Regions from separate parts of the Streptomyces sp. AK010 genome, predicted to be linked through region 3. Evidence: riboswitches for the same ligand, from Rfam matches in the RefSeq annotation. Region 3 holds a riboswitch; each other region holds the start of a gene.
The links. Region 3 has a riboswitch for thiamine pyrophosphate ahead of HDC93_RS19385 (thiamine ABC transporter substrate binding subunit). Riboswitches for the same ligand answer to the same signal wherever they lie in the genome.
Positions count from the first base shown of each region.

Region 1: another riboswitch for thiamine pyrophosphate. It lies ahead of thiC (phosphomethylpyrimidine synthase ThiC); the one in region 3 lies ahead of HDC93_RS19385 (thiamine ABC transporter substrate binding subunit).
Region 2: another riboswitch for thiamine pyrophosphate. It lies ahead of thiO (glycine oxidase ThiO); the one in region 3 lies ahead of HDC93_RS19385 (thiamine ABC transporter substrate binding subunit).

Region 1 is NZ_JACHCX010000003.1:239,707-241,964, forward strand. Features, by position in the region: gene thiC (phosphomethylpyrimidine synthase ThiC) at 1-902, opposite strand, end outside; TPP riboswitch at 895-1,084, opposite strand; gene HDC93_RS07315 (YibE/F family protein) at 1,157-2,258, shown strand, end outside.
Region 2 is NZ_JACHCX010000005.1:396,315-398,572, reverse strand. Features, by position in the region: gene HDC93_RS12950 (thiazole synthase) at 1-55, opposite strand, end outside; gene thiS (sulfur carrier protein ThiS) at 58-258, opposite strand; gene thiO (glycine oxidase ThiO) at 255-1,433, opposite strand; TPP riboswitch at 1,431-1,542, opposite strand; gene HDC93_RS12935 (hypothetical protein) at 1,595-1,945, shown strand; gene HDC93_RS12930 (NAD(P)/FAD-dependent oxidoreductase) at 1,978-2,258, shown strand, end outside.
Region 3 is NZ_JACHCX010000009.1:203,673-205,930, reverse strand. Features, by position in the region: gene HDC93_RS19390 (iron ABC transporter permease) at 1-42, opposite strand, end outside; gene HDC93_RS19385 (thiamine ABC transporter substrate binding subunit) at 81-1,154, opposite strand; TPP riboswitch at 1,279-1,385, opposite strand; gene rlmN (23S rRNA (adenine(2503)-C(2))-methyltransferase RlmN) at 1,440-2,258, opposite strand, start outside.

The sequences.
Region 1 (2,258 bases), on a different contig from region 3:
GCCAGGCGCACACCCGCGTGGACCGTCATGTAATCCACGCCCTGCTCGGCCTGTTCGATGACCGTGTCCTTGTAGATCTCCCAGGTCAGCTCCTCCGCCCGGCCGTCGACCTTCTCCAGGGCCTGGTAGAGCGGCACGGTGCCGATGGGGACGGGCGAGTTGCGCAGCACCCACTCGCGCGTGGTGTGGATGTTGCGGCCGGTGGACAGGTCCATGACTGTGTCGGCGCCCCAGCGGGTCGCCCAGGTCATCTTCTCGACCTCCTCCTCGATGGAGGACGTCACCGCCGAGTTGCCGATGTTGGCGTTGACCTTCACCAGGAACCGCTTGCCGATGATCATCGGCTCGATCTCCGGGTGGTTGACGTTGGCCGGCAGCACGGCCCGGCCCGCTGCGATCTCGTCCCGCACGACCTCCGGCGCCACGTGCTCCCGGATGGCGACGTACTCCATCTCGGGCGTGATCTCGCCGCGGCGGGCGTACGCGAGTTGCGTGACCGCCTGCCCGGTCCTGCCGCGACGCGGCTGGCGCGGCCGGCCGGGGAAGACCGCGTCCAGGTTGCGGAGGCCGCCCCGGGGTGAGGTGTGCTTGATGCCGTCGTCCTCGGGACGGACGGGACGACCCGCGTACTCCTCGGTGTCGCCGCGGGCGATGATCCAGTTCTCGCGCAGCGGCGACAGGCCCCTGCGGACGTCGGTGTCGACGAGCGGATCGGTGTACGGGCCCGACGTGTCGTACAGCGTGACCGACTGGCCGTTGGTGAGGTGCACCTGACGGACCGGCACGCGCAGGTCGGGGCGGGTGCCCTCGACATACGCCTTGTGCCAGCCGATGGACTTCCCGGCCTCCTCGGACTTCTCGTCCTGAACGGAGGCAGGCGTGCGTGCGTCCTTGCTGGTCATGAGACCTACTCCCTACGCCGGCATTACCCGGTAACAGGTTCGGCGGTCGACGCAGCGATTTCCGTCCGGCGACGTTTCGTGTGAAACATCACTCGAGTCCGGCGATGTTTCATGTGAAACATCGCTGGGACGGAGGTCAGCGCCCTCTCAGCCCGGTGCTCCGAGCTCCCGCGTGTACAAAAGGTGCCTCCACGCTAGCGGCAATTCTGGCGCGGTGAACAGAGGGCCCCCGTCGTTCTTGCGATGATCGGGCGGTGACCACGACGCAGCGTCCCTCCTACCCACCGCCCGAGCCGCCCCGCGGATCCGGCGCCGGAAACGGCGACGGCCGTGGTGACGGCCATGATTTCGCCGCCCCGGCCGGGTACGGGCCGAGCAGAGGGCAGAGCCCCGGGCTCGGGTACGGGCGTGACGCGGGTTTCGGTGCCGGTTCCGGCCCCGGTGGTGAGTACGGGCAGGGCTCCGGCGGAGGCCAGGGTGCCGGTCCTTCCGGTGGCCACGGTGGCTCCGGCGGTCCCGCCGGTGTTCAGGGGCCCGGCCACGGAGCCGGTGGTGGGCCCGGTTCAGGGCCCCGCGGAGGCGGCGGGCACGGTCACGGCGGGGGCGACGGACACGGACACGGGCACGGACCCGGTCCCGGTCCCGCCCCGGGTGGCGGGCACGGGCACCCCCACAGCCACAACCACGGTCCGGCCACGCCCGTCTCCCGGCATCTGCGCAAGGTCATCGCGGCGATCCTGATCCCGTTCGCTGCGGCGGTCCTGGTCGGTCTCGCCGTGCTGTGGCCGGGCGGCGCTCCGTCGCACGAGCGCACCGGTGTCGGCTTCGACCGGCAGACTCAGGACGCCACAGTCACCAAGGTGGTCGAGGTGAGCTGCAAGGAAGCCGGCGCTTCGGGCGTCCCGCCGACCGGCGACACCTCCACCGCCGAGGGTTCCTCCGCGGTGCAGCAGGAGAAGGGCAGCTGCAAGCGGGCGACGATCCGGGTCGACAGCGGCGACGACAAGGGCCGTACGTTCACCGAGATCGTCCAGCCCGACCAGTCCCGCCAGCTGCAAGAGGGCCAGGAAGTCGTGGTCGCCTACGAGCCCTCGGCGCCGAAGGACCTGCAGTACTCGGTCACCGACATCAACCGCCGTCTTCCCATGGGGCTGCTGGCCGGCATCTTCGCGATCGCCGTCGTGGTCGTCGGACGGCTGCGGGGCGTCATGGCCCTGGTGGCGCTGGCCATCAGCTTCATGGTGCTGAACTTCTTCATCCTGCCCGCGATCCTGCAGGGTTCGAACCCGCTCGTCGTGGCCGTGGTGGGCGCCAGCGCCATCATGCTCATCGCCCTGTATCTGTGCCACGGCCTGT
Region 2 (2,258 bases), on a different contig from region 3:
TGATCAGCCGGGACGAGAACGACGTACCACCGAGGACGAACGGATCGTCGGCCATGGTCAGCCTCCCTGGACGGCGGTGAGGACTTCCACGCGGTCTCCCTCGGCCAGGGGCGTGGCGGGCCACCGCGTGCGCGGGACGACGGTTTCGTTGAGGGCGGCGGCCACGCCCGAGGGCGAGGCGGTGAGCGACCTCACGACGGTGTCGAGAGCCGTGCCGGGCAGGACGTCCCGGGGCTCGCCGTTGACGGAGATGTTCATGCGGGCTGCTCCGAGAGTGCGGTGGCGGGACTGAAGCGCTTCGGGGTGAAGGGGCGTGCCTCCTCGGGGAGTTCGCCCGTCGCCAGGACGTGCGCCATGGCGTCGCCGGTCACCGGCGTGAGCAGGACGCCGTTGCGGTAGTGGCCGGTGGCCAGCAGCAGCCCCTCCAGACCGGTCGGGCCCAGCAGCGGCGCGTTGTCGGGGGAGCCGGGCCGCAGACCGGCCCGGGTCTCGGTGAGCGGCAGCTCGGTGATGCCCGGGACCAGCTCGTGCGCGTCCCGCAGCAGCTCGTACACGCCGCCCGCGGTCACGGTCGTGTCCCAGCCCAGCTCCTCGCTGGTCGCCCCGACGACGAGCTCGCCGCTCGCGCGCGGCACCAGGTAGACGTGGCTGCCGCGCACCATCGCGCGCACGGTCCGGCTCAGGAACGGCCCGTGCCGCTGCGGCATGGTCAGCCGCAGGACCTGCCCCTTCACCGGTCGCACGGGAGGCAGCACGTCCTGCGGGACTCCCGCGAGCCGCCCGCTGAGGCTGCCCCCGGCGAGCACCACCTGCCCGGCGGCCACCTCGGTCCCGTCGGCCAGGACGACACCCGTGGCCCGGTCCCGGACGACGGTCAGCCGCTCCGCCCATGCCCGGTGGACCACCACGCCCGCCCGCTCGCCCGCGGCGACCAGCGCCCCGGCCAGCCGTCGCGGGTCGATCTGGTGATCGCCGTCGACCCGCAGCCCGCCGCGCACACCCGGCGCGAGCATCGGCTCCAGGCGCCGGCACTCGCGCCCCGACAGCCACTGCGACTCCAGCCCCGACTGCTGCTGCAGGGCGTGCAGTTCGCGCAGGTGGGCCCGGTCGTCGGCGTCCAGGGCCACGGCGAGCGTGCCGCAGCGGCGATAGCCGAGGTCCTGGCCGGTCAGCTCGGTGAGCTCGGCGGCGAAGTCCGGGTAGCGGCGGGCCGAGGCGAGGTTCAGGCCGAGCAGGGTCTGCTCGCCGTAGTGCAGTTCCGTGACGGCGGCCAGCATGCCGGCCGCGACCTGTGCGGCTCCGCCGCCGGGCTCGGGGTCCACGAGGGCGGTGGTGAACCCGCGTTGCGCGGACCGCCAGGCCGTGACCAGGCCGATGATCCCGCCCCCGATGACCAAAACATCTGATGGTGTGGACGTGGACGTAGGCGACATGGGCGTCCAGCCCCTCCCTTCGCCGGCATGACCCGGATCAGGTTCGTACGGTCGGAGGCCGCCAGCCTCCCTCTCAGCCCGGTGCGTCCGGGCTCCCGCGAGTGCTTTACGTTGGCCACCCTAGCCCGATGCCGTAGCCCGCAGTAAGGGAGCCTCCGTCCATGGCCCGATCCCTCGACGGTCTCGTCCTCGCCCCGGTCGCCGACCAGGCACCTGGTCAGGTGGGCACCCGCACCCGGTTCACGTACCACGAGCGGCAGGGCGAGATCTGGGCCGAGTACACGGGCGGCGACGTCGTACGCGGGCATCTCGTGGGTACCCGGAAGGGTGACCGGCTGGACTTCCGGTACGTCCAGCTCAAGCGGGACGGCACCACCTCCTCGGGGCACTGCGTCTCGACGGTCGTGGAGCTGCCCGACGGGCGGGTGCGGCTGGAGGAGACCTGGGAGTGGGAGTCCCAGCGGGGCGAGGGCACGAGCGTTGTGGAGCAGGTCACGGCGCATGAGCACTGACTGACAATGCGTCAGGTGTCTATGGTGATCAGGTGAGCGAGCAGACGCAGCAACCAGGTTCGTCCGCGCCGCGGCGCGTCGTCGTGGCGGGCGCGGGCATGGCCGGGGTGCAGACCGCCGTCGCCCTGCGCGAGCAGGGATTCGCCGGGGACGTGATCCTGATCGGCGCAGAGCCCCACCAGCCCTACGACCGGCCCCCGTTGTCCAAGGCCGTCCTGCTCGGCAAGTCCGAGGGCTCCGCCTTCGACGTCGACTTCGAAGCCCTCGGCATCGAACTGCGGCTGGGCTGCGAGGTACTGGGCCTGCGCCCCGC
Region 3 (2,258 bases):
GTAGGCGAAGAAGACCGCGAAGAACGCGACGGGCGCGGCCAGCAGGCCGAACCGCGCCGCCACGCCCCGCCGCCGGGCGGCTACTTCAGTACGAGTGAGGTCCACGACTTGACCCACTGGTCACGGTGGTCGGCGATCTTCGCCGGGGCCATGGTCTCCGGGTCCTTCGCCTGCGGCCCGTACTTCACGAACTCCGGCGGCACCTGGGCACCCTCGGTCACCGGGTACACGAACATGTTGAGCGGCATGTCCTCCTGGAACCTCTTGCTGATGAGGAAGTCGAGGAGGGCCTTGCCGCCCTTGGAGTTCTTGGCGTTGCCGAGCAGCCCCGCGTACTCGACCTGCCGGAAGCAGGTGCCCTCGGCGACGCCGGTCGGTGCCGCGCTCGGCTTCGGGTCGGCGAAGACGACCTCGGCGGGCGGCGAGGAGGCGTACGACACGACGAGCGGCCGGTCGCCCTTGGCCTTCTTGCCGCCGGCCGAGCCGGAGAACTCCTCGTTGTAGGCCTGCTCCCAGCCGTCGACGACCTTCACACCGTTGGCCTTGAGCTTCTTCCAGTAGCCCTCCCAGCCTCCCCCGCTCTCGGCTGCGCTCGAGCGGGAGGTGTCCCCATCGCCGTACCGGGCGGCGGTGCCGAGCAGGAAGCCGAGGCCGGGCGAGGAGGCGGAGGCGTTCTCGGTCACCAGCAGGTTCTTGTACTGGGGCTTGACCAGGTCGTCGAAGCTCTTCGGCGGCTTCAGATCGTGGTCGGCGAAGTACTTCTTGTCGTAGTTGACGCAGATGTCGCCGGTGTCGATGGGCGTGACCCGGTGCTCGTCCTGGTCGACGCGGTACTCGGCCTTGATCGTGTCGGAGCCCTTCGGCTCGTACGACTGGAACAGCCCGTTGTCGAGCGCCCGCGAGAGCAGCGTGTTGTCGACGCCGAAGAAGACGTCGCCCTGCGGGTTGTCCTTGGTCAGGATGGCCTTGTTCACGGCCTGCCCGGCGTCGCCGTCCTTCAGGACGGCGACCTTGTAGCCGGACTGCTTCTCGAAGGCCGCGATGACGTCCTTGGACACGGCCCACGAGTCGTGGCTGACGAGCGTCACGGTCTTGGAGTCGCCGGACCCCTGACCACCGCCGGACGATCCGCACGCGGCGAGCGTGCCGGCCATGCCGAGCCCGACGACAACAGCCGTCAGCCGCTTCTTCTTGGTGCTCACTGGATTCCTCCTGGAGTGACCAGGAGAAGACGCGGCCCTGCCCGGGACTTCCGTGGTCCCGGGCAGGGCGCAACAGCTCGAGTGGTGACCGATCTCCCTACCCAGAATGACCTGGGCCAGGTTCGGAGGGTCTGCGGCCGTGTGCCGCACTCTCAGCGCTGTGGCGCTCCCCTGTCGGAATATGCAGGTGTGGATGGTGCAGGTGTCGCATATGCAGATGTGCTTACGACAGTCAGACTACCGTTCGGTGGCCGCGAGCTGACCACACGCCCCGTCGATCTCCTGACCACGGGTGTCCCGGATCGTCACCGGCACACCATGGGCGGCGATGGCCTCCACGAACGCCTTCTCGTCCTCGGGCCGGGAGGCGGTCCACTTCGACCCGGGCGTCGGGTTCAGCGGGATGAGGTTCACGTGCACGGGCCTGCCCTTGAGCATCCGGCCGAGCCGGTCACCACGCCAGGCCTGGTCGTTGATGTCCCGGATCAGCGCGTACTCGATGGACAGCCGCCGCCCGGACTTCGCGCTGTACTCGAAGCCGGCGTCCAGCACCTCGCGGACCTTCCAGCGCGTGTTCACCGGCACGAGGGTGTCGCGCAGCTCGTCGTCGGGCGCGTGCAGCGAGATCGCGAGGCGGCATTTGAAGCCCTCGTCGGAGAACCGGTGGATGGCCGGGACGAGCCCGACCGTCGAAACGGTGATGCCGCGCTGCGAGAGGCCCACACCGTCGGGCTCGGGGTCGGTGAGCCGCCGGATGGCGCCGGCGACCCGGTTGTAGTTGGCGAGCGGCTCGCCCATGCCCATGAAGACGATGTTGCTGAGCCGCGCCGGACCCCCGGGCACTTCCCCGTCTCGCAGCGCCCGCATGCCGTCCACGATCTGGTGCACGATCTCGGCGGTGGACAGGTTCCGGTCCAACCCCGCCTGTCCGGTCGCGCAGAACGGACAGTTCATCCCACACCCGGCCTGCGAGCTGATGCACATGGTCACCCGGTCCGGGTAGCGCATCAGCACGGACTCGACGAGGGTCCCGTCGAACAGCCGCCACAGCGTCTT